DNA from 2 places in the Rhodoferax sp. SPJ21 genome. Region 2 is predicted to be linked to the other one. Evidence: predicted binding sites of a transcription regulator. Region 2 holds the regulator's gene; the other holds the start of a gene.
The links. Region 2 encodes sigma-54, which starts transcription at its own class of promoters, with help from an activator protein. Its sites were predicted from a motif close to TGGCANGNAANCTGCTTT; they were not measured.

Region 1: a site for sigma-54 is predicted at 2,406-2,423, ahead of AC4BBN_RS00270 (transglutaminase family protein). Genes of this name have one in related genera too.

The regions. Positions count from the first base shown of each region.
Region 1 is NZ_JBYZMO010000001.1:73,375-88,075, forward strand. Features, by position in the region: gene AC4BBN_RS00260 (hypothetical protein) at 165-1,265, opposite strand; gene AC4BBN_RS00265 (ComEC/Rec2 family competence protein) at 1,464-2,366, opposite strand; gene AC4BBN_RS00270 (transglutaminase family protein) at 2,484-6,059, shown strand; gene AC4BBN_RS00275 (circularly permuted type 2 ATP-grasp protein) at 6,193-8,778, shown strand; gene AC4BBN_RS00280 (transglutaminase family protein) at 8,843-9,856, shown strand; gene AC4BBN_RS00285 (RidA family protein) at 9,947-10,405, shown strand; gene AC4BBN_RS00290 (methyl-accepting chemotaxis protein) at 10,429-12,210, opposite strand; gene parC (DNA topoisomerase IV subunit A) at 12,307-14,649, opposite strand.
Region 2 is NZ_JBYZMO010000002.1:3,367-18,067, reverse strand. Features, by position in the region: gene AC4BBN_RS07835 (ABC transporter permease) at 1-544, shown strand, start outside; gene AC4BBN_RS07830 (ABC transporter ATP-binding protein) at 541-1,620, shown strand; gene AC4BBN_RS07825 (malate synthase G) at 2,041-4,257, opposite strand; gene AC4BBN_RS07820 (CaiB/BaiF CoA transferase family protein) at 4,432-5,643, shown strand; gene AC4BBN_RS07815 (LysR family transcriptional regulator) at 5,855-6,805, shown strand; gene AC4BBN_RS07810 (PsiF family protein) at 6,855-7,163, opposite strand; gene argS (arginine--tRNA ligase) at 7,299-8,972, shown strand; gene AC4BBN_RS07800 (SPOR domain-containing protein) at 8,985-9,701, shown strand; gene AC4BBN_RS07795 (thiol:disulfide interchange protein DsbA/DsbL) at 9,782-10,441, shown strand; gene lptA (lipopolysaccharide transport periplasmic protein LptA) at 10,551-11,174, shown strand; gene lptB (LPS export ABC transporter ATP-binding protein) at 11,183-11,935, shown strand; gene AC4BBN_RS07780 (RNA polymerase factor sigma-54) at 11,943-13,520, shown strand; gene AC4BBN_RS07775 (THUMP domain-containing class I SAM-dependent RNA methyltransferase) at 13,565-14,701, shown strand, end outside.

The sequences.
Region 1 (14,701 bases), on a different contig from region 2:
GCCGTTCTGGTTTAGGCGTTGCTAAGCAACAAAGGATTACCTCAAGAAGCGCTCAATTCTCAACTTGGGCGCTTTTTTCATCGGTGCTGGGTGGTAATAAGCTGTTGGCCAAAACACTTTGAAATCAACTGCTTATGTCGATTTCGAGCAGCCAAGAAGGAATATTAGGGGGAGGGGGCCGTTGCTTGGGCCAGTCGCCTCTCGAGCGGCAACATGTCGGCTAGCGCCAATTCAGCATGTTCCAGCCAGTCCATGTCCTTCTGCAAAATCGGCTGTTTGCTGGTAGCGAACCGCCCCCTAACGTGGTCAAGATATTGCCGGACCGCCTCGCATCTCTGCCAGAGCGCAGCTTCGTCGAATAACTGCTGCCGGAAGGCCTGCTCTTCCTTGAGGCGCCTGGCGGCCTCATCACGCTTACGGGCAGCCTCCTCGCGCAAGCGCTCCTGTTCCGCCCATTCGAGCTTGCGCTGAATGATTGCCTTGGCGGCGTCCACCAGACTCAGGATGTAACCGCCCAGCTTGCCCTCCATGGACTGCCGTGCTGTGTCGGACCACCGCTTTTGTCCGTCGAACCACTCCTCGATTTCAAAGGTGAGGCGCCCGGTCAGATGGTATTTGTACGTCTTGGTGTAGTCCCATTCGTACTTGCTGTTCTGCACTTTGGTTTCCGACCGGGTGTACGCCTCAATGACCCGCATCCTGACCGTGGTGCCTTCGTACTCAACCACCACGGGGGAGTGGCTGCCTGCGCTAGTCAACCTGGCATTCAGCTGCGGCAATGCCAGTTCGATGGCGTGCAGCATGCGAACAGTCCTAGAAACCGAATCGGGACTGACCGAGCAATTGAATACGCTAGACCCAGCGCAGGCCACCAACCCGCGAGCATCAGGCTTCGCCGCCAACAGTGCTTTATGGGTCTGTGCGGCAATGGGCGAGAGGTCTATTGCCTTGGCAGGAACCTTGAAATCCAACTCGGGAACCTTGGTGACCAAGGCCTGCACATCCGGCATGGATGGAGCATGGAACCGATTGGAACTCACCTCAAAAACCAATTCTTTGGCCTCTAAAGGTGGGAGTGCTGGCTGCGACACCGCCTTCCCATGCTGTACTTTCATCCAATGCCCAACTGGCGGAAGCGGTATGTGATTCTTGCGGCAAACCTTGGCCAGGCCTCCGTCAGAAATGCCGAATTCTTTGGCCAGGGTTCGAACCGGTGTCGCCCAAACACGGCGATAGAGCTCTTCACGTGAGATTTTCATGTCCAAGTGGCCCCTTGCGTGATAACCAGTTGCCTGAATGAACCGGCAGTGTTGCCCAGATTACACACCTACATGGTGCGTTTTGCATTTATGGGTGCCAGTTCCGACCGCTGAGGGTCGCTAATTTCAACGGACCTTCTTGGGAGCAGAACTTTAATGTCACTTCAGTTTTCAACCAGTTTTTGCTGGAGCAAGGTTTTAATGTCACTCCGAAAGTTGTGAAAGTAAAAAACCCTTATGAATCAACGATATCCCGGAGCAGAACTTTAATGTAAGCCACCACCGCTCGATGGCCCCCTGGTCACCCACCACCAGGGCCGCAATCACGCCGGCCAAATGGCGGTCCTCCACATGCGAATAAATGGAATCACGCACCGCCTGTCGCGCTCGCTCCACCGGGTGCCACCAAGTGCTCTCCAGCAGTTGGGGCGCTACATCGTTGGGGCCGGCGCGCACATAGCCGGTGGCCTGAACGCCCTGCTCCCACAGCCACAGCTCGAAGTCGAATCCGTGGGGGTTGCGTCCGCCGTGTGGCGCCTTCAAGCGCAGCGTCATCTGCCAGCGCTGGGCGGCACGCAGGTCGGGCAGCTGGCGTTGCAGCTCCCATTGTGCGGCGCTGCCGCCCGCGCCAAAAGCCAGCACACCGTCATACCAGGACAGGTCGATGCGTGGCGGCACGGCAACCTGCGTATTGCCCATGCGGGCGGACTCCACTTCCAGCCGAAAACGCAGGCCGGACTCGGTACGCTGTGGCATCTGCGCCACTACCCCGACCACCGTGATGTCACGCCCCTCCAGCGCGGGGTCCAGCGCGGTTTGCACATAGGCCGTGCAGCGCAGGCCGCACAGCCCGAAGGCCAGCAACAAGGCCCCCAGAAAAGCCAGGGCCCATCGGGTCATCCCATGTATCCAAGACGCTACAAAAGCTATACTTTTAATAGCTACACACGCAATAAAAAAAAGCGCTAGAAGCACAATCGACCCATAACCCTGCCAGGACCACAGTTGCGCCTGCGCTAGCTGCAGCGCCGTGCCCGCTACCCAACCCGCCAGGCCAGGAGCCACCAGCGCCACGCGTTTAATTTCAGACGGCCAAGGGTTTTGCATAAGGTTATGTCTCACTGCCACATCATCTACACATTCCCGTGGCTCAGGACTTGCTAGTATGCGAGCAGGCCAAGACGTTGTCTGGCCAGAACTTTCCAGCTACCAAGAGACACATACATGTCGATCCACGCCGCACTGAACCACGTTACGCACTATAAGTACGACCGCCCGGTCAACCTCGGCCCCCAAGTCATCCGTCTGCGCCCTGCCCCCCATTGCCGCAGCAATGTCATCTCTTACTCGCTGAAAATTGAACCCGCCAACCATTTCGTGAACTGGCAGCAAGACCCGTTCGCCAACTACCAGGCCCGCCTGGTGTTCCCCGAAAAGACCACCGAATTCAAGGTCACAGTGGACCTGGTGGTCGAAATGGCGGTGTACAACCCCTTCGACTACTTCCTGGAGCCCGAGGCCCAGCACTTCCCCTTCAAGTACAAAGATGGCCTGAAGGAAGAACTTTCCCCCTATTTGATGACAGAGCCTGCCACGCCGCTGGTGCAGGCCTATCTCGACAAGCTGGACCTGAAGAAGCAGCCCACCAATGACTTCCTGGTTGCCATCAACCAGCAGATCCAGCACGACATCAAATACCTGATCCGCATGGAACCCGGCGTGCAAACACCGGAGGAAACGCTTGAAAAAGCCAGCGGCTCCTGCCGCGACTCCGGCTGGCTGCTGGTGCAGCTGCTACGCCACTGCGGCCTGGCGGCGCGCTTCGTATCCGGCTACCTGATACAGCTGACCCCCGATGTGAAAGCCCTGGACGGCCCCAGCGGCACGACAGTGGACTTCACCGACCTGCACGCCTGGTGCGAAGTCTTCCTGCCCGGTGCCGGCTGGGTCGGCCTGGACGCCACCTCGGGTCTGTTTGCGGGTGAAGGCCACATCCCCCTGGCCTGCACGCCCCAGCCTTCCAGCGCCGCGCCGATTGAAGGCGGCGTGGACAAGGCCGAGGTCGAGTTCGCCCACCACATGCAGGTCACGCGTCTGTACGAATCGCCACGCGTCACCAAGCCCTACACAGACGAGCAATGGGCCGAAGTGCTGGCCCTGGGTGAAAAGGTCGACCAAGACCTGGTCGCCGGCGATGTGCGCCTGACCATGGGCGGCGAGCCCACCTTTGTCGCCGTGAATGACCGCGACGCCGCCGAATGGAATACCGATGCACTCGGCCCCACGAAGCGCGGGTTCGCCACCGAGCTGGTGCAAAAGCTGCGCGACGAATACGGCCAGGGCGGCTTTCTGCACTTTGGCCAAGGCAAGTGGTACCCCGGCGAGCAACTGCCACGCTGGGCGCTGAACATCTTCTGGCGTGCCGACGGCCAGCCCGTGTGGCGCAACCCCGCCCTGTTTGCCGATGAACGCCAGCCGTCCAGCTACACCAGCGAAGACGCACAGCGCTTCACCCAACGGCTGGCGGAAAACCTGGGCATCACCCCCAAGTTCATCCTGCCCGCCTTTGAAGACGTGTGGTACTACCTGTGGCGCGAACGCCGCCTGCCGGTCAACGTAGACCCGTTCAACTCCAAGCTCAGCGACGAGATGGAGCGCGCCCGCCTGCGCCGGGTGTTCGAGCAAAAACTGGACTCGGTGATCGGCTATGTACTGCCGGTCCGCCCTGCCGACGGCCCCCGCCTGGCCGGCCCGGTGTGGACCACCGGCCCCTGGTTCCTGCGCGACGAGCGCATGTACCTGATGCCCGGCGATTCGCCCATGGGCTTCCGCCTGCCACTGGACTCCTTGCCATGGGTCAGCGAGGCTGAATTCCCGTACATGATTGAGCAGGACCCGTCGATTCCACGCCCGGGCCTGCCCGAATCCAGCAGCATTTACGCCCGCTACGCCAACCGTGCTGCGGCGCGTGCAGCCGGCTTCACCAGCAGCGCCACCGCTGTCGGCGGCCCTCTGCGTCCGACCCAGGTGCCTACGCTGACCGAGCGCGCCAGCATGCCCTACCAGGCCGGCGGTACGCCGCAGCCCGAAGCCGCCCGGCAACGCCAGGACGGCTCGGCCAGCGCACTGGGCGCCGTGCCCCCGTTGGCAAATGCGTCCCGCCCAGGGCAAACCGAGCCCGCCGACTTCAACCGCATGCCGGCACGCAATGAGTCCGCCTCCTGGGTCGGCCGCACTGCGCTGTGCGTGGAAGTACGCGACCCGCGCCGCGCCAGCGGCCCCAAGGCCGAAGCCGTGGGCACCAAGTCCGGCGTGATCTACGTCTTCATGCCGCCGCTGGAGCTGCTGGAGGACTACATCGAACTGCTGTCCGCCGTGGAAAACACGGCCGAGCAACTCGGCGTCAAGCTGGTCCTTGAAGGCTATCCACCACCGCGTGACCCGCGCCTGAAGCTGCTGGCCGTGACCCCCGACCCCGGCGTGATCGAGGTCAACGTACACCCCGTCACATCCTGGGGCGAGCTGGTATACAACACCGAGTTTTTGTACAACGCCGCGTTCGAATCCCGCCTGAGCGCCGAAAAGTTCATGACTGATGGCCGCCACGTAGGCACCGGCGGTGGCAACCACTTCGTCATGGGTGGCGCCACACCAGCAGAAAGCCCGTTCCTGCGCCGGCCCGAGCTGCTCACCAGCCTGCTGGTTTACTGGCACAACCATCCCAGCTTGAGCTATCTGTTCAGCGGCATGTTTGTCGGCCCGACCAGCCAGTCGCCACGCGTGGACGAGGCCCGCAACGACCAGCTCTACGAGCTGGAAATCGCGGTCGAACAGGTCGCCAAGAACCGTGAAAAATACGGCCAGGACATGCCACCATGGATCGTGGACCGCACGCTGCGCAACATCCTGATCGACGCCACCGGCAACACCCACCGCAGCGAGTTCTCCATTGACAAGATGTACTCGCCAGACAGCGCCACTGGCCGACTGGGCCTGCTGGAGTTCCGCGCGTTCGAGATGCCGCCACATGCCCGCATGAGCATTGCCCAGCAGCTGCTGCTGCGCGCTCTGGTGGCCCGCTTCTGGAACGAACCGTACAAGGCGCCCGCTACGCGCTGGGGTACCGAGCTGCATGACCGCTTCATGCTGCCGGCCTTCATCGAGATGGATTTCAACGATGTGATCGACGAAATGGTGGCCGCAGGCTATGCCTTCGACCGCAGCTGGTTTGCACCACATCTAGAATTCCGTTTCCCGCTGGTGGGCGACATCCAGACCCATGGCATGACGCTGACCCTGCGCAACGCGCTGGAGCCCTGGCATGTGCTGGGCGAAGAAAGCACGTCCAGCGGCACCGCACGGTATGTGGACTCGTCGCTGGAGCGCATGGAAGTACGCGTGACCGGCTTCAACCAAAGCCGCTACGTGGTTACCTGCAACGGCCATGCCGTGCCGCTGCAGCCCACGGGCACCGTGGGCGAATATGTGTCCGGCGTGCGCTACCGCGCCTGGAACCCGCCATCGGCCCTGCACCCCACCATCGGCATCCATGCGCCACTGACCTTCGACATTGTGGATACCTGGATGAAGCACTCGGTAGGTGGCTGCCAGTACTTCGTGACCCACCCAGGCGGTGTGAACTACGAGAGCTTCCCGGTCAATGCGAACACCGCAGAAAGCCGCCGTTTGTCGCGCTTCACGCGTATGGGCCATACCCCTGGCGAGATGCGTGTGCCCCCGGCCACCATCAACGTGCCCGGCAGCCGCGAGTTCCCGTTCACTCTGGATCTGCGTCGCTAATCCACCCGCCGCCCCTGGTGGGTGGCATATGTTTATGCACGGGGGGCATCTGCCTACGGCATTTGCCCCGTCATCTGGTGTGACAATTGGGTGAATTGTGGAAAATCAGAACACCCCCCTATTTCAAATGCCCATGTCGCAGGACCCCCGAGCCCTGGCGTCTGTGCTTGCGCGCAGCGCAGCACTAGGGCATTTTGATGAGTTGCGCGGCCAGGCCAGGGCATCCGACGCCACGCCGCACAAGTCCGCCGCCGATCGCGCGCCCCTAGTACCGGAGTGGAACCATTTTTTTGAACACCTGGGCTCCAGCGGCTTTGCCGACCTGAACCGGCGCACCGAACAGTTACAGCGCCAGATCCACGACAACGGTGTTACCTACAACGTCTACGCCGACCCGGAGAATCCACAGCGCCCCTGGTCGCTGGACCTTTTCCCGCTGATCGTCACCCCCGAAAGCTGGCAACAAATCGAAACCGGCGTACTGCAACGGGTGCGCGTGCTGGACCGCGTGCTAGCCGACATCTATGGCCCCCAACAACTGCTGGCGCAGGGCTTGTTACCGCCCGATCTGGTGCAAGGCCACCCTGGCTATCTGCGCTCCATGCATGGCGTGCAGCCCCTGGGAAGTACCCACCTGCACGTGGCCGCCTTTGATCTGGCACGTGGCCCCGACGGCAACTGGTGGGTGGTATCGCAACGCACGCAGGCCCCTTCGGGCTTAGGCTATCTGCTGGAAAACCGGCTGTCCATCTCGCGCCTGTTTCCGCAGGCATTCGAGTCCATGCACATCCAGCGCCTGGCCGCAACCTACCAGGCCCTGGTGGATGGCCTCAAGCGCATGAGCCCGGCAGGCAAGGATGCCCACATCGCCCTACTCACCCCCGGCCCGTACAACGAGACCTATTTCGAGCACGCCTACCTGGCACGCTACCTGGGTCTGACCCTGGTAGAAGGCAGCGACCTCACGGTGCGCGACCAGCGCCTCTACCTCAAGACCTTGAAAGGACTGGAGCCGGTACATGGGCTGCTGAAACGCCTGGACGACCAGTTCCTGGACCCGCTGGAGCTGCGTCCCGACTCCCGCCTGGGCGTACCCGGGCTGCTGCAGGTCATACGCGCTGGCAATGTGCTGATGGCCAACCCACCCGGCTCGGCCTTTCTTGAATCCCCCGCTTTGCTGGGTTTTCTGCCGGCCCTGTCGCGCCACTTGCTGGGCGAAGACTTGCAGTTGCCAGCCCTACCGACTTGGTGGTGCGGCGAGCGTGCCGCCATGGAAGCCGCCCTGCCCGAACTCGGCAACTGTGTGATCAAACCCACCTACCAGGGCGCCGCCAGCCGCCGCTCGTTTGACGCTGTGCTGGGCAGGTCCCTGTCGCGCCGCGAGCTAGACGAATGGGCTGGCCGCATCCTGCGCCAGGGCGACGAATACACGGTGCAAGCCTATATGCCCCTGTCGCAAATGCCGACCTGGAGCACCCAGCCCGGCCAACCGGCACGCATTGCACCGCGCTCCACCATGTTGCGCGTATTTGCCGTATCGGATGGTCCGCAGTCCTGGCGCGTACTGCCTGGCGGCCTGGCACGCATGGTGAATGCCGGCGACAGCGTGGCATCCATGCAGCGTGGCGGCAGCAGTGCCGACGTCTGGGTCAAGGCAAAAGGCGAAGTGGACCGCACCACGCTGCTGCACACCAGCCTGTCGCCTGAGGTCGTGACACGGCGCAGCCACCGCGTCACCAGCCGCGCAGCCGAAAACCTGTTCTGGCTGGGCCGCTATGCCGAGCGCACCGAAAACACCTTGCGCCTGGCGCGCGTCACCCTGGAAGGCCTAGGGGGAGAAGACCAGACGGCCACGCCCTTCCTGTCCTGGTTGCATGAAATGTCGGTACAGCACGGACTGGTACTGGCCGCTGTGCCCTCCCCGCTGCAGGCGCGGCGGGTGTTTGAACGCTCACTGATCGCCGCACTGGCGGACCCGAATGCTGCGCACAGCGTGGGCTACAACCTGCGGGCCATCAAGAACACGGCGGCCACGCTGCGCGAACGGCTGTCGCAGGAGCACTGGAACGTCATCCTGCGCGCCGAAGAGAAGTTCTTCAGCCGCTGCGCCCGCAATGGCCGTGGCAGCGACTTCTCGCCCATTGAAGCCTTGCAGGTGCTCGAAGCCACCAGCACCCACCTGGCCGCGATGACCGGCGCCCAGACCGACCGCATGACCCGTGATGATGGCTGGCGCCTGCTCAGCATTGGCCGCCATATCGAGCGCCTGGGCTTTTTGTCCAGCGCTTTGGCGCGCGGTTTCAAAACCGGCTCCGTGGCCAATACCGGCGGCTTTGAAGCCATGGTGTCGCTGTTTGACAGCAGCATCACCTTCCATTCGCAGTACCAGCAAAGCCGCGAAGTCGTGGCCCTGCTGGACCTGCTGGTGCTGGACCGCGATAACCCCCGCTCGCTGGCCTGGGTCGCACAGACAATGCGTGGTCGCCTGGCCAAGCTGGCTGGCAGCGCGCCAAATGAACTCAGCCCCATGGCCCAGAAGGTCGTGGCACCGGCCGACTGGGATCTGGCCAAGTTGTGCAGTGTGGACGCCCAGGGGCACTACAGCCACCTGATACGGCTGCTGACGCAGTGTGCACAATGTGCTTATGACACCTCGGACGACATCAGCGCTACCTACTTCACCCATTCGCGGGACGCCAAGCGAAGCCTGGGAGCCTGATGTGCAGCCACGCCAACATGCCCGCCAGGCCGTGCACGGCGCAATCCATTGAAAGGCCACCGAGATGCGCTTGGAAATCACCCACGAAACCAGCTACACCTACCATCCGGCAGTTGAGACCGCCCAACACGTGGCGCATTTGCGCCCGCCCAGCAGCGCCCACCAGCAGCTGCTGAGCCATACGCTGGAAATCAGCCCTACGCCCAGCCAGCTAACCCAGTCCTTGGATGTGTACGGCAATCTGTGCTCGTTCTTTTCACTGCAGGCAGCCCACGAACGACTATGCGTGATCGCTCGCAGCGTGGTCAACACCCGCGAACCCGCCTGGGCCCAGAGCGGCATGCCCTGGGAACAGGTGCGCGAGCGCTTCCGCTACCAAGCCGGCGGACGCTTCAATCCGGCCTCCGAATTCGTATTTGCATCCCCCTATGTGCCGCGCCATGACGATTTTGCTGCCTATGCACGGCCCAGTTTCGCGCAAGGCGTGCCCCTGCTGGTGGCTGCCCAGGACCTGATGGAGCGCATCTATACCGACTTCACCTATTCGTCTGAAAGCACTGAAGTCAACACACCCGCAGTCGAGGCGCTGGCGCTACGCAAAGGTGTGTGCCAGGACTTTGCCCACATCATGGTGGCCTGCTTCCGTGCCATGGGCTTACCGGCACGCTATGTCAGCGGCTACCTGCTGACGCACCCGGCGCCCGGCCAACCCCGGCTGATTGGCAGTGACGCCTCCCACGCATGGGCATCCGTCTATGTGCCAGACATTGTGGGCGACCAGGGCTGGTGTGACTTCGACCCCACCAATAACCGCATGCCGGGTGAAGACTATGTGACCTTGGCCACAGGGCGTGACTATTCGGATGTGTCGCCGATGCGCGGCGTTATCCATGGCGGCGCCAGCCACACCTTGCGCGTCGCCGTCACCGTCATGCCGCTGGAGGCCGCGCCCATATCCTATGCCCACCTGACCCAACGCCAGAGCCAGACCGGGCCAGGCCAAGCAGACGGCGGCGTATCGCAAAGCCAATCCCAAAGCAGCAACTGGTTGCCCGCACCGACGCAATGGCAGTCCTGAAGTAGCCTTACGCTCACTCACTATCAAATAGATAGCTAACTGCGCAGATAAAACCTGCGCTAGAACCATTTTTAACCATAAGGAAGCACCATGGACGTTTACGCCAAACTCAAAGAACTCAACATCACCCTGCCCCCCGTTTCTACGCCGGCAGCAGCCTATGTGCCCTTTGTACAAACCGGTAATCTGGTGTTCCTGAGCGGCCATCTGGCCAAGCAGGACGGCAAGGTCTGGGTTGGCCAACTTGGCAAAAGCATCAGCACCGCCGACGGCCAGGCGGCAGCTCGTGCTGCAGCGGTTGACCTGCTGGGCACGCTGCACGCCGCGGTGGGCGATCTGAACAGGATCACCCGTATCGTCAAGGTCATGTCCCTGGTGAACTCCACCGCTGACTTCACTGAGCAGCATCTGGTGACCAACGGCGCCAGCGAATTGCTGGGCGCAGTGTTCGGCCCGGTGAAAGGCGCGCATGCGCGCAGCGCTTTTGGCGTGGCGCAAATCCCCATGGGCGCTTGCGTAGAGATCGAACTGGTCGCAGAAGTCGCCTGAGCCAGCCCTGGCCAAAAAGGTTCTTAGAAGGTCTCCCAGTCGCCTTCGCCACCCGCAGAGGTACTGGGCTGGCTTACGCCAGCGGTCTTGGGTGCCGCCAGCGTGCGCGCTGGGGATTTGACTACCTTCTTAGCCACAGCAGCCCCTATCGCAGGCTTTTTGGCAGGCAATTTAGCTGCGGGCTGTGCACTGTGACTGGCTCCACCGGGCGCCTTGGCGGGCGCCACAGACGGGTACGGCGTAGGCTGCACATGGATGGACGAAGGCACCTTGAACACCGACACGGCAGATGCCAGCTGTGCCGCTTGCTCCCGCATGCTGCTGGCCGCCGCCGCACTTTCCTCCACCAGGGCGGAGTTCTGCTGGGTCATCTGGTCCAGGGTCACCACGGCCCGGTTGATCTCACCAATGCCCGAGCTTTGCTCATTCGCAGCTGAGGTGATCTCACCCACAATATCGGTCACCCGCTTGACCGACTGCACGATGTCCGTCATGGTGGTGCCGGCCTCTGCCACCAAGCGCGCACCGGACTCCACCTTTTCCACCGAGCTGTCGATCAGCCCCTTGATCTCCTTGGCCGCCTGGGCGCTGCGCTGCGCGAGGCTACGCACCTCACTGGCCACCACCGCGAAGCCACGGCCCTGCTCACCCGCACGGGCGGCCTCCACGGCCGCATTCAGAGCCAGAATGTTGGTCTGGAAGGCGATGCCATCAATGACACCAATGATGTCCGCAATCTTCTTGCTACTTGCGTTGATGTCTTCCATGGTCACCACCACTTGCTTGACCACCTCGCCGCCCTTTTGAGCCACATGCGATGCATTGGCAGCCAGCGTAGTCGCCTGTTGGGCATTGTCGGCACTGTTGCGTACGGTGTTGGTCAGGTGGTCCATGGACGCCGCAGTCTGCTGCAGATTGCTGGCCGTTTGCTCCGTACGCGCTGCCAGGTCGTTGTTGCCGCTGGCAATCTCGGCGCTGGCAATCGCAATGCTGTCGGTGCTTTGGCGGACCTGGTGCACCATGCGGCCCAATGCCCCACTCATGCTACCCAGCGAGCGGAGCAAATCACCGAACTCATCTTTCCGAACAGACTGCAGCTGCATGCTCAGATCACCCTCGGCGATTTGTGCGGCCACCGTGTTGGCCTGCTGCAGCGGCTGCTGGATGCTACGGATCAACCAATAAGCGCCAGCCAGCACACCGAACACCAACACCGCTAATCCCAAACTGATCACATTGAACAGCAGGGCCCGCTCGGCTTTCGCGTCCGCCTCGGACTTGAGCAAAGACTGCTCCTGCATTTCCACAAATTTGCGCTGTTCGCCCAGATAGGCCGTAACCGTGGATTTCACCTCCCCTTGGAGCAAAGCCACAGCCTCTTCGGCCTTGCCATCCTTCTTGAGTTGCTGGGCCCGCGCCCGGCTGTCCAACACCTGCTTGCGGCTGCTGGCAATTTTCTCCAGTTGCGCTTTGTCGGCTTCGCTCGAAGCCTCTTCCACGATGCTCTTCTGAATTTCAGTAATCTGGGTGCTGGTGGCCGCCGTCGGGTCCTTGAAGGCACTTCCCACCGCAGGATCACTGCTCAGCAGCGACGCCTCGGCACGCACCGCATTCATGGCCGTCAGCCCCGACCACTTGGTGGACTTCATCACGCGCTGCATCATGGCGGCTTGCGCCGCTGCACTTTGCGTCTCCAACCTGTCGAGTCTGTAGCTGACCAGACCCACCAAAACGAGCAAAGTCGCGACGATGACGCCAACTGCTAGCCAAAGCTTGGAGGCTACTTTGAGATTGCTGAAGTTCATGATTTGTCCCCGGTTGAATGTGCCGTCGGTGTGCACCGCAAATTGTGACAGACATCCACCGGAAACATAGGACTGGCGTGGCTCGCGCCCTAGGGTTTACTCCAGTCGCAACACCGCATGGGGCTTGAATCCCAGGTCCGCCACCTTGCCCTTGCGCCCACGCACCGCACGGGCATTGTTCAGGCTGCGGATTTCCAGGGTTTCCGACCGCGGTTTGGCGCCACGGCCTATGCCGTCGATACGGATGCTGCGTGTATACGCCACCGCACCGGCCAGGCTGTCCTTGTCTTCCAGATCGATCATCATCAGACCACGCCCGCCCTTGGGCTGGTTCTTCAGCTCCGTAATCTCGAAGGTCAGGATGCGCCCGCCCGCCGAAGCACAGGCCACATGGGTTGCCGGTAGCACCGGCTGCCCACCGCCGCCACCGCTGGCATGCGAGGGTGCGCACACCGTTTCGCCCTCACCCACAGTGATGAAGGCCTTGCCGCCCTTTTGGCGCGACAGCATATCGTCCACCGTGGCCAGGAAACCGTAGCCACCTGAGCTGGACAGCAGCAGGCAGGCCGCCCCCGGGCCGGCAAAATAATGCGCCACCTGGGTGCCCGGCTCCAGCTCGATCAGCGTGGTCACGGGCTGACCATCACCGCGTGCGCCGGGCAGCGAGGCAACCGGCACGGTATAGACGCGGCCGACCTTGTCCTTGGCGGTACCGAACACCAGCAGGGTATCGACACTGCGGCACTCGAACGTGCCGTACAGCGCATCGCCCGACTTGAAGCTGTACTCGGCCGTCGTCCCGGCGGCCCGGTCCTTTGCCCAACCCTTTTGAGCCCGTACCCAGCCTTTTTGCGAGACCACTACGGTGACCGGCTCATCGACCACCTTGACCTCGACCACGGCGCGCTTTTCGGCTTGGATCAGCGTGCGGCGCGCATCGGCGAACAGCTTGGCATCGGCTTCGATCTCCTTGACCATCAGGCGACGCAGCACGGTGGGGTTGGCCAGCAGCTCCTCCAGCTTGGCCTGCTCTACGCGCAGGCTTTTGAGCTCCTGCTCGATCTTGATGGCTTCCAGGCGGGCCAATTGGCGCAGGCGGATTTCAAGGATGTCTTCGGCCTGGATGTCGCTGAGATTGAAACGCGCGATCAAGGCCGCCTTGGGCTCGTCGGCCGTGCGGATGATGGCAATTACCTCGTCAATGTTGAGCAGCACCATGTGCCGGCCTTCGAGGATATGGATGCGGGACAGCACCTTGTCCAAGCGGAAGCGCGAGCGGCGCTGCAGCGTGGTCTGGCGGAAGGTAATCCATTCTTCCAGCATCTGGCGCAGCGACTTCTGCATGGGCCGGCCGTCCAAGCCAATCATGGTCAGATTGACCGGTGCAGAGGTTTCCAGGCTGGTGTGCGCCAGCAGCGCGGTGATCAGCTCCTGCTGCTCGATGCGGCTGGTTTTGGGCTCGAACACCAGGCGCACGGCCGCGTCCTTGTTCGACTCGTCGCGCACCACGTCCAGCACCGACAGCACCGAGGCTTTCAGCTGGGTCTGCTCCAGGCTCAGGGCTTTTTTGCCAGCCTTGATACGCGGGTTGGTGAGTTCTTCAATTTCTTCCAGTACGCGCTGGGTACTGACACCGGGCGGTAGCTCGTTCACCACCAGCTGCCACTGGCCACGCGCCAGTTCTTCGATCTTCCAGCGCGCACGCACCTTGAGGGAGCCACGTCCGGTACGGTAGGCGTCGGCAATGTCGGCGCTGCTGCTGATGATCTGGCCGCCGCCGGGATAGTCTGGGCCTGGGACCAGGGTGAACAGCTCCTCTTCGCTGAGCTGCGGCGTCTTGATAAGCGCCACACAGGCATCGGCGATTTCGCGCAGGTTATGGCTGGGAATTTCTGTCGCCAAACCCACAGCAATACCGCTGGCGCCGTTCAGCAGATTGAACGGCAGGCGCGCCGGCAATTGCTTGGGCTCTTCAAAAGAGCCGTCGTAGTTGGGCACGAAATCCACCGTGCCTTCATCGAGCTCGTCCAGCAACAGCGTCGTGATACGGGACAACCGGGCCTCGGTGTAGCGCATCGCCGCTGCGCCATCGCCATCGCGCGAGCCAAAGTTACCCTGGCCGTCGATCAGCGGATAGCGCTGGCTAAAGTCCTGCGCCATGCGCACCATGGCGTCATAGGCAGCCTGGTCACCGTGCGGATGGTATTTACCCAGCACATCGCCCACAACCCGCGCGCTTTTCACGGGCTTGGCACCGGTGGCACCGTTAGGGCCACCGAAGCCCAGGCCCATGCGCGACATCGCGTACAGAATCCGGCGCTGCACCGGCTTCTGGCCGTCGGTCACATCGGGAATGGCCCGGCCCTTGACCACGCTGAGCGCGTACTCCAGGTAGGCACGCTGGGCGTAGCCGGCCAGGCTTTGGCCGCCATCGTCCATCACGATCAGCGCGGGCTCTTCCGGCGGCTGCTGGGGTGGCTGTTGGGGCGGG
Region 2 (14,701 bases):
CATGGCCTGGCTGTCCATCCGCGCACCGGGTCGCCTGCAGCGCCTTACCGAGGCGTGCAACTACATGGTTGGCTCGCTGCCCGGCGTGGTGGTGGCCCTGGCCCTGGTCACCGTGACTGTGCGCGTAGCCCTGCCGATTTACCAAACCGTTTTCACTGTGCTGCTGGCTTATGCGCTGATGTTTTTGCCGCGCGCCTTGGTCAGTCTGCGTGCGGGCATTGCCCAGGCGCCGGTAGAGCTGGAATATGCGGCGCGCAGCCTGGGCCGCTCGCCCGCACAGGCGCTGTGGTCCGTGACCTTGCGCCTGGCCGCGCCGGGGGCTGCGGCCGGTATGGCCATGGTGTCCCTGGGCATCACCAACGAGTTGACGGCCACCTTGCTGCTGGCGCCCAGCGGCACGCAAACCCTGGCGACGGCCTTCTGGGCTTTCAGCAGCGAAATCGACTACGCCGCAGCCGCACCGTATGCGCTGACCATGGTGCTGCTGTCCATGCCTATGACCTGGCTTTTGTATGTGCAATCGAAACGGACCGCCGGAAGATGAGTTTTCTTGAATTGAATGCGGTGCGTAAAAGCTATGGCCCGGTGGTGGCGCTGGACGGCGTGGACCTGCATGTGCCCGCCGGCAGCCGCACCGCCATCGTTGGGCCTTCTGGCTCCGGAAAAACCACGCTGCTGCGCCTGATCGCCGGCTTTGAGGCGCCCGATGTGGGCCGCATCAGCCTGGGGCGCCAGCAACTGGCCCAGGGTCTGCAATCCGTGCCGGCCCACCAGCGCGGCATCGGCTTTGTGCCGCAGGAAGGGGCTTTGTTTCCACACCTCAGCGTGGCTGACAACATTGGCTTCGGCCTGGCCCGCAACGCGCCCGACCGCAGCCAGCGCATCACCGAGCTGATGCAGATGGTGGCCCTGGACCCGGCCATGCTGTCGCGCCGCCCGCACGAACTGTCGGGCGGGCAGCAGCAGCGCGTGGCCCTGGCCCGCGCCCTGGCCTTGCGGCCGCGCCTGATGCTGCTGGACGAGCCGTTTTCGGCGCTGGACACAGGTTTGCGTGCCAGCACCCGCAAAGCCGTGGCCCAGCTGCTGGGTGCCGCCGGTATCACCACCATTCTGGTCACGCACGACCAGGCCGAGGCCTTGTCCTTCGCCGACCAGGTCGCTGTGATGCGTGGCGGCAAGCTGGTCCAGGTCGGCGCGCCGAACGCGCTGTACCTGCGCCCGGTAGATGCTGCCACCGCCCAGTTTTTGGGTGAAACCATTCTGCTGCCGGCCCAACTGGCGCAGGGTTGGGCGACCTGTGCGCTGGGCGTGATCGCTGTTAACGACAGTGAACGCAGCGGTCCGGCGCAAATCATGCTGCGCCCGGAGCAGCTGCAGCTGACCCCCGTTCCGACGGAACAGCTGGACCCAGACGCTGAAGCCTGCTGCGGCGTGGTGGAAGACATCGACTTCGGCGGTGCCTTGTGCGGCCTGACCGTACGCCTGCTGGACGAGGCCCAGGCGGGCACCGAGCCGCTGCTGGTGCGCAGCCCGGCCATCCACATCCCGCCGCTGGGTTCTACCGTGCAAATTACCGTCATGGGCCAGGCCCACGTATTTGCCAACTTTGTCACGGTATAAAAAACTTGTAAAAACTTTGTCAACCGGTCGTTGGGGCAGCTCGTTGTAGGTGCACAAGGAGTTTCCCATGACCACGATAGCCCAACGCAACGAATACAACTGGCCCTCTGACGATCGCGATCGTCGCCGGATGCCCGCACGCTAAAGTGCAGGCGGCCCACCCCCCGGTGCCACGCCGGGCGAGCAGTGGGTTTGTAAACAAGATCGGCAGCGCAAGCTGCCGTTTTCTATTGTGGGGGAAATGCCCTCCAGCGCAGGTTCTACTTGCGCTGGTAGCTGCATATTCCATAGCAAATACAGCTTGGATCGGCTCGCTGCAAGTCAAAAAAATGGCACCCTAGGGTGCCATTTTTGTGCATGAAATCAGGCGCTGGCGCAGGTATTACCTGCGCGGGCAGCTACTGATTCAATAGCAAGCCATCAGGCCGTGCCTGCCTTCACCTTCAGGCGCCAGGCATGCAGCAGCGGCTCGGTGTAGCCGCTGGGTTGCTCCAGGCCCTTGAACACCAGGTCGCAGGCTGCTTTGTACGCGGCGCTGGTGGCAAAGTGGCCAGCCATGTTTTTGTAAAGCTTGTCGCCCGCGTTCTGCTTGTCCACCACGGCGGCCATCCGCTCGAAGGTTTCGGTGATCTGCTCTTTGGTCACCACACCATGGTGCAGCCAGTTGGCCATGTGCTGGCTGCTGATGCGCAGCGTGGCGCGGTCTTCCATCAGGCCCACGTTGTGGATGTCGGGCACCTTGGAGCAGCCCACGCCCTGGTCCACCCAGCGCACCACATAGCCCAAGATGCCCTGGGCGTTGTTGTCCAGCTCTTGTTGCTTCTCGGCGGCGCTCCAGTGGGGTGTGGGGGTGACCGGGATTTGGAGCAGGTTGTCCAGAATGCCGTCGCGGGCCTTCTCGTAGTTGGTCTTTTCCAGTTCCTTCTGCACGTCGCGCACCAGCAACTGGTGGTAGTGCAGGGCGTGCAGGGTGGCGCCGGTGGGGCTGGGCACCCAGGCGGTGTTGGCGCCGGCCTTGGGGTGGGCAATTTTTTGCTCCATCATGGCCTTCATCAGGTCGGGCATGGCCCACATGCCCTTGCCGATCTGTGCCTTGCCGCGCAGGCCGCTGCTCAGGCCGGCCAGCACATTGTTCTTTTCATAGGCCTGGATCCAGGCGCTGGTCTTCATGTCGCCCTTGCGCACCATGGGGCCGGCCAGCATGGCGGTGTGCATCTCATCACCCGTGCGGTCCAGAAAGCCGGTGTTGATGAAGGCCACGCGGCTTTCGGCGGCGGCGATACAGGCTTTCAGGTTGACGCTGGTGCGGCGCTCTTCGTCCATGATGCCCAGCTTGACCGTGCTGTCGGCCAGGCCCAGCATCTTTTCCACGCGGCTGAAGAGCTCGGCGGCAAACGCCACCTCGGCGGGGCCGTGCATCTTGGGCTTGACGATGTAGACCGAGCCCTTGCGCGAGTTGCGGATGGCGTCCTTCTTGGTCTTCTTCAGGTCGTGCAGGGCGATGGTCGTGGTGATGACCGCGTCCATGATGCCCTCGGGAATCTCTTGCGTGCTGCCGTCGGCGGCGGTGTAGGTGATGGCCGGGTTGGTCATCAGGTGGCCCACATTGCGCACGAACATCAGGCTGCGGCCATGCAGCTTCACGTCCTTCTTGCCCTCGGGCGAGGTGTAGATGCGGTCGGCGTTCAGGCCGCGGGTCAGCGTCTTGCCACCCTTGTCAAAGCTTTCGGTCAGCGTGCCTTGCAAGATGCCCAGCCAGTTGCCGTAGGCCTGCACCTTGTCTTCGGCGTCCACCACGGCCACCGAGTCTTCCAGGTCCAGGATGGTGGACAGCGCGGCTTCCAGCACCAGATCGCTCACGCCAGCTGCGTCGCTCTTGCCGATGGGCGTGGCGCGGTTGATGATGATGTCCAGATGCAGGCCGTTGTGCTCCAGCAGCACGGAAGAGGGCGCCTTGGCCTCACCCTGGAAGCCCACGAACTGCGACTTGTGCTCCAGCTTGGAGCTGCTGCCGTCCTTCAGCGTGACGACCAGCTCGCCGCCCTTGACGCGGTAGCCGGTGGAGCCCACGTGCGTGCCCTTCTTCAGCGGCGCGCAGCGGTCCAGCACATTGCGTGCGTACTCGATGACCTTCTTGCCGCGCTTGGGGTTGTAGCCTTTCGGCCCCACTTTCTCGCAGCCTTTTTCTTCGCTGATCACGTCCGTGCCGTACAGCGCGTCGTAGAGCGAGCCCCAGCGCGCGTTCGCGGCGTTCAGCGCGTAGCGCGCGTTCAGCACCGGTACCACCAACTGCGGGCCCGCCTGGATGGCCAGCTCGGCGTCCACATTCTTGGTGCTGATCTTCACCTTCTTAGGGCTGGGCACCAGGTAGCTGATCTCTTCCAGAAAGGCCTTGTAGGCAGGCATGTCGGCGATGGGGCCGGGGTGGGCCTTGTGCCAGCTGTCCAGCGCCGTTTGCAGGCGGTCGCGCTCGGCCAGCAGGGCGATGTTCTTGGGCGCCAGGTCCGCCACGATCGCACTGAACCCGGCCCAGAAGCTGGCGCTGTCCACACCGGTACCGGGTAGCACTTTGTCTTCAATGAACTGGTCCAGAACGGTGGCTACCTGGAGCTGGTGGCGGGTGGTGCGTGCTGTCATAGTGGTGCGCCTTTGCGAGGGTGGGTCGGAGAATAATGGCTTAAGCAAACGATGGGCCTATCGTATTCGATACTTAATCGGCCATTAATTCAGTTAAATTGCATTTATATGTGACAAAAATAGATGCAATGGAGCCTTGCTTCCTTATTGTCACCAATCCGGGGAAAAACCTGCATGTCCGCTGTCCACAATGAAGAAAACCCAACGCCCGCACTGCCCTACGCTGGCCTGCGCGTCGTCGAATTCACCCACATGGTCATGGGCCCCACCTGCGGCCTGGTGCTGGGGGACTTGGGGGCCGAGGTGATCAAGGTCGAGTCGATCGGCCATGGCCGCGAGGGCGATGCCACGCGCCAGCTGCTGGGCGCGGGGGCCGGCTTTTTCGCGCTGTTCAACCGCAACAAGAAAAGCCTGGCGCTGGATCTGCAGACGCCCGAGGGCAAGGAGGCGGTGCTGCGTCTGATCGCGACGGCCGACATCGTGAGCGAGAACTTCAAGCCCGGCACCATGCAAAAGCTGGGGCTGGACTACGCCAGCCTGAAGACGCTGAACTCGCGCCTGATCTATATCAGCCACAAAGGCTTTCTGCCCGGCCCCTACGAGCACCGCACGGCGCTGGACGAGGTGGTGCAGATGATGGGCGGCCTGGCCTATATGACAGGCCGCTCCGGCGACCCGCTGCGCGCCGGCACCAGCGTGAACGACATCATGGGTGGCATGTTTGGCGCCATCGGGGCCATGGCGGCGCTGGCGCAACGTGAGAAAACCGGCCTGGGCCAGGAGGTGCAAAGCGCGCTGTTTGAGAACAACGTCTTCCTGGTGGCCCAGCACATGATGCAGTACGCCGTGACCGGCAAGCCCGCCGCGCCCATGCCCGAGCGCCTGTCGCCCTGGGCCATCTACGACGTGTTCAAGGTCAAGGACGGCGAGCAGATTTTTCTGGCCGTGGTCAGTAATTCCGCCTGGGCCGTATTCTGCGAGGTCTTCGGCTTTGCCGACCTGTTTGCTGACGAGCGCCTGAAGTCCAGCAACGACCGGGTGCGTGCCCGCGAATGGATGATGCCCATCCTGCGCGAGCGCATGGCGCCGTTCAGCGCGGCGCACATCGCCGAGGTATTTGAAAAGCACGCGCTGCCCTACGCGCCTATCACCCGCCCGCAGGACCTGCTGGACGACCCGCATTTGCTGGCCACCGGCGGCCTGGCGCCCATGGAGTTGCCCGATGGCCGCGCCAGCCAGACCGTGCTGCTGCCGTTGACGCTGGACGGCCAGCGCCCCGGCGTGCGCCTGAACCCGCCCAAGCTGGGCGAGCACAGCGCCGAGCTGCTGCGCGGGCTGGGCTATGGCGAGGCCGAGATAGCCGCCTTGATGCTATTAAATACATAGCTGATTGCGCAGGTATTACCTGCGCTGGAGCCTTTTTTCCTGATTGGATACATGTCTCGGATCGCGACCACGCGCATTCAAAACCCCGTTCGCCCTGAGCCTGTCGAAGGGCTTGCTGATAGAGCCCTTCGACAGGCTCAGGGCGAACGGGTGTGGTGATACGTCTGATGTATGTTGCTAATCAGGCTTGTTTTATTAGATTTGTGAACCGATGGATCGCCTCAAAACCCTGGAAACCTTTGTCGCCGTCGTGGCGCGCGGCAGCCTGACGGCGGCGGCCCAGGCAGAAGGTGTGGCCCCGGCCATCATCGGCCGCCGGCTGGACGCGCTGGAAGAGCGCCTGGGCGTCAAGCTGCTGCTGCGCACCACCCGGCGCATCAGCCTCACGCACGAAGGCTCGGCTTTTTTGGAGGACTGCCAGCGCGTGCTGGCCGACCTGGCGAATGCCGAGGCCAGTGTGTCAGCCGGCGGTGTCAAGGCCAGCGGGCATTTACGCATCACCGCGCCGGCCGGCTTTGGCCGCCGCCATGTAGCGCCGCTGGTGCCCTGGTTCCGCGAGCGGCACCCGGAGGTGACGGTGTCGCTGAACCTGAGCGACCGCGTGGTGGACCTGGGCGGTGAAGGCTTTGACTGCGCGGTGCGGGTGGGCGACCTGCCCGACTCCAACCTCGTCAGCATGCGCCTGGCCGACAACCGCCGCCTGTGCGTGGCCACGCCTGCTTTTTTGCAGCGCTTTGGGACGCCGCAGCACCCCAGTGAGTTGTCGCGTTTTGCCTGCCTGGCCTTGTCCAGCGAGTCTTCACAGACGCGCGGTTGGGCCTTTCAGCTGCCAGTGGCGGGTGGCGACAAAGATGCGGTTGAGCTGTTCTATACCAAGCCCAGCGGCCCGCTGGCCTGCAGCGACGGCCAGGTTTTGCACGACTGGTGTCTGGCCGGCTACGGCATTGCCTGGCGCAGCACCTGGGAGGTGGAGGCCGAGATTGCCAGCGGCCAACTGGTGTCGGTGCTGGACGCATTTGCCGCGCCGCCGAATGGCATCTACGCGGTGTTCACGCAGCGCAAGCACCTGCCGCTGCGGGTGCGGCTGTGGATAGACTTTTTGAAGCTCCACTACAGCCAACCGGGCTTCTGGACGGCTGCGGACCGCAGCGGACGGGCCTGAAAACACAAAAACCCGGCGAACCGGGTTTTGCATGGGGAGGGCGGGGGGTTTAGCCTTTTAAGCAGTCGCTCATGAACTTCTTGCGCTCGTCGCCCTTGAGCGCCTTGGTTTTGGCGTCGGCGTTGCAGGTCACCATCTTGTTTTGCTGGGCGGTCTTGCCATCGGCTGCTGCTGGCGCGTCGGCGCTCAGGCAGGCTTTCACGGCAGCCTTGTATTCATCGCCTTTTTTTCCTTTGGCTTCTTTGCTGCAGGCCGACATCTTGGCTTGCTGGGGAGTTGGCTCCTTGTCGGCCGCATGGACCAGGCCCATAGACAGAGTCAGACCCAGGGCGGCTAGGAGAGGTAATAGTTGTTTCATGCAAGCTCCAGAAGAGATGTTTGTGGGGGTAAATCCAGTGCGCGAGGTCCGAAGACGACTGGATTGCAACCCATAACGCCGCAATGCGCAAGCCGGAGGACCGGGGTAGCAATGACCCCCCGGTAAAATCCGGCCATGCTCTCAGTCAAACACGAATTGCTCGCGGCGCTGGCCGTCGGGCTGGAAAAAATTGCCCCCGGCGCTGGCGCTAAAGCCGCGTTCGAGTCCCCTAAAGTGGCCGCGCACGGCGATTTCGCCTGCACCGCCGCCATGCAACTGGCCAAGCCGCTCAAGCTGAACCCGCGCCAGCTGGGTGAAAACCTGCGCGTGGCTCTGCTGGAGCAGCCAGCTTTCGAAAAATGGGTCGAGGCCATCGACATCGCCGGCCCGGGCTTCATCAACATCAAACTCAAGCCCGCCGCCAAGCAGGAAGTGGTGCGCGAGGTGTTGGCCGCCGGACTCAGCTTCGGCGTGCAGCCCAGCAACAACCAGCATATCCTGGTGGAATTCGTCTCTGCCAACCCCACCGGCCCGCTGCATGTGGGCCACGGCCGCCAGGCAGCGCTGGGCGACGCCATCTGTAACCTGTACGCCACCCAGGGCTGGGACGTGTACCGCGAGTTCTATTACAACGATGCTGGCGTGCAGATCGGCACCCTGGCCACCAGCACGCAGATGCGCGCCAAGGGCTTCAAGCCCGGCGACGCCGAATGGCCCGAAGCCGCCTACAACGGCGACTACATCGGCGACATCGCGCAGGACTTCCTGACCGGCAAGACCGTCAAGGCCGACGACCGCGAAGTCACGGCCTCGGGCAATGTGGACGACCTGGATTCCATACGCGAATTCGCCGTGGCTTATCTGCGCCGCGAGCAGGATCTGGACTTGCAAGCATTTAAGGTGAAGTTCGACAACTTCTACCTGGAGTCCAGCCTGTACACCAGCGGCCGTGTGGACGCCACCGTCAAGCGCTTGCAGGAAGCCGGCAAGACCTACGAGCAAGACGGCGCGCTGTGGCTGCAGTCCACCGACTACGGCGACGACAAGAACCGCGTGATGCGCAAGACCGACGGCAGCTACACCTACTTTGTGCCCGACGTGGCCTACCACATCGCCAAGTGGGAGCGCGGCTTCACCAAGGTGGTGAACATCCAGGGCACCGACCACCACGGCACCATCGCCCGCGTGCGCGCCGGCCTGCAGGCGGCCAATGTGGGCATCCCTCAGGGCTACCCAGACTACGTGCTGCACACCATGGTGCGCGTGGTGCGCGGCGGCGAAGAGGTGAAGATATCCAAGCGTGCCGGCAGCTACGTGACCCTGCGCGACGTGATCGACTGGACCAGCAAGGACGCGGTGCGCTTCTTCCTGCTGAGCCGCAAGCCGGACACCGAATACACCTTCGACATCGATCTGGCGCTGGCCAAGAACAACGACAACCCGGTGTACTACGTGCAGTACGCCCACGCCCGCATTTGCAAGATGCTGCGCGACTGGGGTGGCGATGTGGCGAAACTGCAGGGCGTGGACTTGTCCAGCCTGCTGGTTCCCCAGGCACAGACTTTGATGCTGCAACTGGCCAAGTACCCCGAGATGCTGACCGCAGCAACCGATGGCTTTGCCCCGCACGACGTGACTTTCTACCTGCGCGAGCTGGCCGCCAACCTACACAGCTACTACGACGCCGAACGCGTGCTGGTGGACGACGAGCCGCTCAAGCTGGCGCGCCTGGCCTTGGTCGCCGCGTGTGCGCAGGTATTGCACAATGGCTTGGCAGTTCTGGGCGTGGATGCTCCAGAAAAAATGTAATTGACAGCAAGCATGACAAAACACAAGCAAAGCGGCGGCACCATCCTGGGCTTCATCATCGGGGTGGTGGTCGGCCTGGGCTCGGCGCTGGCGGTGGCGGTCTATGTCACCAAGGTGCCGGTGCCGTTCATGAGCGGCAAAACCCAGGCCAATGGCGCAGACCACGACGCGGTCGAAAGCCAGAAAAACAAGGACTGGGACCCGAACACCCCCTTGCACGGCAAAAACACGGTGCGCCCTGCTGCGCCCGTGGCATCCGGTGCGGTGGATGCGGCGGCCCCGATGGTGGTGCCACCACCAGCCCCGGCGGCGACTCCGGCTGTGGTGCCCGCACCCCCGGCGGCAGTTGCCGCCAAGCCAGAAGCGAAGCCAGAAGCCAAGCCATCGGCGGCCGCTTCCGCGGATCCGTTGGGTGATCTGGCCAAGGTTAAAGCCAAGGCAGCTGCGTCGGCGACTGTGGCCACGGCGCCTGCGCTGGCACCCACGGCTGAGCCGTTTGAGTATTTCGTGCAGGCCGGTGCCTACCGCACGCCCGAAGATGCCGAGGCCCAGCGCGCCAAGCTGGCGATGATGGGCATGGAGGCCAAGGTCACCGAACGCGAGCAGTCCGGCCGCACCGTCTACCGGGTGCGTATGGGCCCTTATGCCAAGCGCGATGATGCCGACCATGCCAAGGACCGGCTGGAAAGTGCCGGTAACGAAACCACCCTGGTGCGAGTGCAGCGCTGACCAGCCCTATTGAAGCTGGTGCCGCGCGCTGAACTTTTGCGCCCGGCGCCGGTCCGACCCCCCACAAGGAGTGATTTGCAATGAAACGTCGTGAGTTTTCGCTGGCTTCAGCGGGTGTGCTGGCTGGTTCCACGCTGGCTGTGGGCCACACCGGTAGCGCCTTGGCGCAGGGCAAGCCGCCCGTGGCAGGCACGGATTATCTGGTGCTGGACAAGCCGGCGCCTACCGAAGCCCCGGCCGGCAAGATTGAGGTGATCGAGTTCTTCTGGTACGCCTGCCCGCATTGCAATGCGTTTGAGCCCGCACTGGTGGAGTGGCTCAAGCGCCTGCCCAAGGATATTTCCTTCAAACGCGTGCCTGTGAACTTTCAAGACAGCTTCATTCCGCCGCAAAAGCTCTACTACACGCTGGAGGCCCTGGGCCAACTGGATGCCCTGCATGGCAAGGTGTTCAACGCCATCCATGTGGAGCACCAGCGTCTGGACAAAGATGATCTGGTGATCGCCTGGGCCGTGAAGCAGGGCCTGGACAAGACCAAGTTCACCGAGACCTACCAGTCCTTCGGTGTCAGCACCAAGGTGCGCAAGGCGTCCCAGTTGCAGCAGGCCTACCAGGTGGCGGGCGTGCCCGCGCTGGGCGTGGCCGGCAAGTTCTACACCGACGGCAGCCAGGCGCAGAACATGCCGCGCGCACTGACCATCGTGGAATATCTGGTGGCCGAGCAGCGCAAGAAAGCCTGATTCCGTCAAGGCCAGAGAGATGAAAAAGCCCGCGTCAGCGGGCTTTTTTCTGGCTACGTCCAACTCAGGGTGGCTGGCCGTTACAATGGATTGCAAGATTCGTGCCTCTATGAAAATCAACACCCTACTCTCATTGCTCTTGGTTTGTTTCGTCGGCCTAGGCGGAGCAGCCCACGCGGAAAAAGCCGACAAACTTAAGCCTATGAATATCGAGGCGGACGCGGCGCGCTATGACGATCTGAAGCAGACCAACGTTTTTACCGGCAAGGTGGTGATGACCAAGGGCACCATCATCATCCGTGGCGCCCGCGTCGATGTGCGCCAGGACGCCGAGGGCAACCAGTTCGGCGTGGTGACGGCCGAGCCGGGCAAGCTGGCGTATTTCAAGCAGAAGCGCGACGGCCTGGACGAATACATAGAAGGCGAGGGCGAAACCATCGAGTACAGCAGCAAGCTGGACAACGTGCGTTTCATCAAGCGGGCCATTTTGCGCCGCCTGGTTGGCAGCAAGGTGAACGACGAAATCACCGGTGAACTGATCGTCTACGACAACACCACCGACGTATTCACCGTGGACAGTGGCACAGCCGGCAGCAATCCCGGTGGCCAGAATGGCCGCGTACGCGCCATGTTGACCCCCAAGGCCGCAGCGTCGGCCCCTAGCGGCACGGCGCCTGCCGGTGCTGCACCGGTGCTGCGCTCCACTACCACGCTGGAGGGCATGAAGAAGTGACGGCGGTGGTGGAGTCGGGAGAAAGCCGCCTGGAGGCGCGCCATCTGCAAAAAGCCTACGGCAAGCGCAAGGTCGTGAAAGACGTGACCCTGGCCGTCAAAAAAGGCGAGGTGGTGGGCCTGCTAGGCCCCAACGGTGCGGGCAAAACTACTTCCTTCTACATGATCGTGGGCCTGGTGCGGGCCGATGGCGGCCATATTTCCATCGACGGCCAGTCGGTGGAGCACATGCCCATCCACCGGCGTTCGCGCCTGGGCCTGAGCTATCTGCCCCAGGAAGCCTCGATTTTCCGCAAGCTCACGGTGGAAGAGAACGTGCGCGCCGTGCTGGAACTGCAGCACGACGAGGCCGGCAAATCCCTCACCCACGCCGAGATCGAAAAGCGCCTGACGGCCCTGCTGCAGGATCTGCGGGTGGAGCATTTGCGTGAGTCGTCGGCCATGGCCTTGTCCGGTGGCGAGCGCCGCCGTGTGGAAATCGCCCGTGCCCTGGCCACCCAGCCCCGTTTCATTCTGCTGGACGAGCCCTTTGCCGGTATCGACCCGATTGCCGTGATCGAGATCCAGCGCATCATCGGCTTCCTGAAGTCGCGCGGCATTGGCGTGCTGATCACCGACCACAACGTGCGTGAAACGCTGGGCATTTGCGACCACGCCTACATCATCAGCGACGGCCATGTGCTGGCCGAGGGCACGCCGTCCGAGATTGTGGACAACGCCGATGTGCGTCGCGTCTACCTCGGCGAACATTTCAAGATGTGATGTCCCGATGAAGCAAGGCTTATCCCTACGCGTTTCACAGCATCTGGCGCTGACGCCCCAGTTGCAGCAGTCCATCCGCCTGCTGCAACTGTCCACCCTGGAACTGAGCCAGGAAGTGGACCAGATGCTGGACGACAACCCGTTTCTGGAACGCAATATGGACGAGGCTCCACGCGAGGAGTTCGGCCTGGCCCAGTCCGATACGCCGGTCAGCACAGGGGAGCGTGAGGCTGAGGTTGCTACAAGTTCTATAGCTGAATACGCAAGTGAATCCAGCGCGGAAGCCCCAAATGATGCTGAATCCCCTTTGACCGGCGGTGACGACACCAGCTGGGATGGCGACGGCACTTCCGAGATCAAACCCGACGACAGCGAATGGGGTGGCGATGCCCCGGCGCGCCAGAACAACCTGGGCGATGACGGCGAGATGGACGCCACCGAGCTGGCCCGCAACCAGGAGTCGCTGACCAGCTATTTGCACCGCCAGGCCCTGGCCCTGCGGCTGGGCGAGGTGGACCAGGCTGCGCTGCGCTTTTTGATCGAGTCGCTGAACGACGACGGCTACCTGGAAGACGATTTCGAAACCCTGGCGCGTGGCCTGGCCGGCGACGACGCCGAGAGCGTGGAAGAGCTGGTACACCGCTTCACCGTGGCGCTGAGCTTGCTGCAAAGCCTGGAGCCGGCGGGCGTGGGCGCACGGCATCTGGGCGAATGCCTGTTGCTGCAGCTGCAGAGTTTGCAGTCCGTGCTGGGCGAGGACCCTGCACGCAAGGTGGCTATGCGCATCTGCCGCCAGTCCATGGATCTGCTGGCCCGGCGCGACGTGAAGCGCCTGGCCCAGCTGTGCCGCGCCACCGAGACCGACATCAAGGCCGCCATGGCGCTGATCGCTAGGCTGGAGCCCAAGCCGGGGCGGCGCTTTGTCGATGTGGAGCGCAACATCGTGGTGCCCGACGTGATTGTGGTCAAGGTCGGGCGTGGTGGCCAGGCCCGCTTCCGCGTGCAGCTGAATGCCGAGGTCATGCCGCGCTTGCGCGTGCACGACATCTACGCCAATGCGCTGCGCCAGCACAAGGGCGGCGGCAAGGACTCGTCGAACAATGCCGCGCTGCAGCAACGCTTGCAGGAGGCGCGCTGGTTCATCAAGAACATCCAGCAGCGCTTTGACACCATCTTGCGGGTCAGCAACGCTATCGTCGAGCGGCAGAAGAACTTCTTCAGCCACGGTGCGTTGGCCATGCGCCCCCTGGTGCTGCGCGAGATCGCCGACGAGCTGGGTCTGCACGAGTCCACCATCAGCCGCGTCACCACCGCCAAATACATGGCCACGCCCTACGGTACCTTCGAGCTGAAGTATTTCTTCGGTTCGTCCCTGGGGACCGAGACCGGCGGCAATGCGTCCAGCACTGCGGTGCGCGCGCTGATCAAACAGTTTGTTTCGTCTGAAGACCCCAAGAAGCCGCTCAGCGACAGCCAGCTGTCCGACATGCTGAAAGAGCAGGGCATTGAATGCGCGCGCCGCACCGTGGCCAAGTACCGCGAAGCGCTCAGAATTGCTCCGACGAATCTGCGCAAGGCTTTGTAATGGACGGCACCGGACAAGCCCGGTGACGCTATGAAACGATTGATATGAACCAACTTCAACTATTTTTACCCTGCGCCGCCGGCGTGGAAGAGCTGCTGGCCGAAGAGGTGCATGGCATTACCGGCCTGCAGGGCGAAGACCTGCGCGTGATGCGGGGCGGCACGCTGGTGCGTTCCTCCTGGCGCGACGCGATGCGCCTGAATCTGCACAGCCGCCTGGCGCAGCGTGTGCTGATCGAGCTGTCCAACACCGAATACCGCAGCGAAAAAGACCTGTACGAAGCCGCCAGCAATGTGGCCTGGGAGATCTGGTTCACGCCCAAGCAAAGCTTCAAGATCGAGGTCACGGCCCAGCACAGCCCGCTGAATTCGCTGAACTTCGCCGCGCTCAAGGTGAAGGACGCGGTGGCCGACCGCTTCCGCTTCAAGACCGGCGTGCGCCCTGACGTGAACGTGCAGTGGCCCGATGTGCGCATCTACCTGCACCTGACCACCGAGCGCGCCACCATCTACATCGACACCTCGGGCGACGCGCTGTTCAAGCGCGGCTGGCGTGAAGACAAGGGCGACGCGCCGCTGAAAGAGACGCTGGCTGCGGCCATGATCGCCGCCAGCGGCTGGGACGGCACCACGCCCCTGTACGACCCCTGCTGCGGCAGCGGCACCATCGCGATCGAGGCCGCGCAGATCGCCTGCAATATTGCGCCCGGCAGCCTGCGCCGCTTTGGCTTTGAGAAGCTGCTGCCGTTCCAGCCCCATGTGTGGTCCATCATCCAGGACCAGGCCCACGAGGCTGAGCACGAGCCCCAGACGCAGATCTTCGGCAGCGATGTGGCCTTCCGCATGGTCGATTTCGCGACCCGCAATGCCGAGCGCGCGGGTGTCAGCGGTGTGGTCGAGTTCCGTGGCGGCGATGCCTTGCAGCGCATGCCGCCAGCCGAGTCCGGCGTGATGCTGCTGAACCCGCCCTACGGCGAGCGGATTGAAGTCGCCGGTGTCGCTGGCCGGCGCGAAGCCGCGCAGACCGAAGACGGCAGCGCCGACTTCTTCCCCCAGCTGGCCACCCACTGGAAGCGCAACTACGCCGGCTGGACCGCCTGGATGCTGACGCCCGACCTCAAGCTGCCGGGCAAGATGCGCCTCAAAGAGTCGCGCCGCGTACCGATGTGGAACGGCCCCATC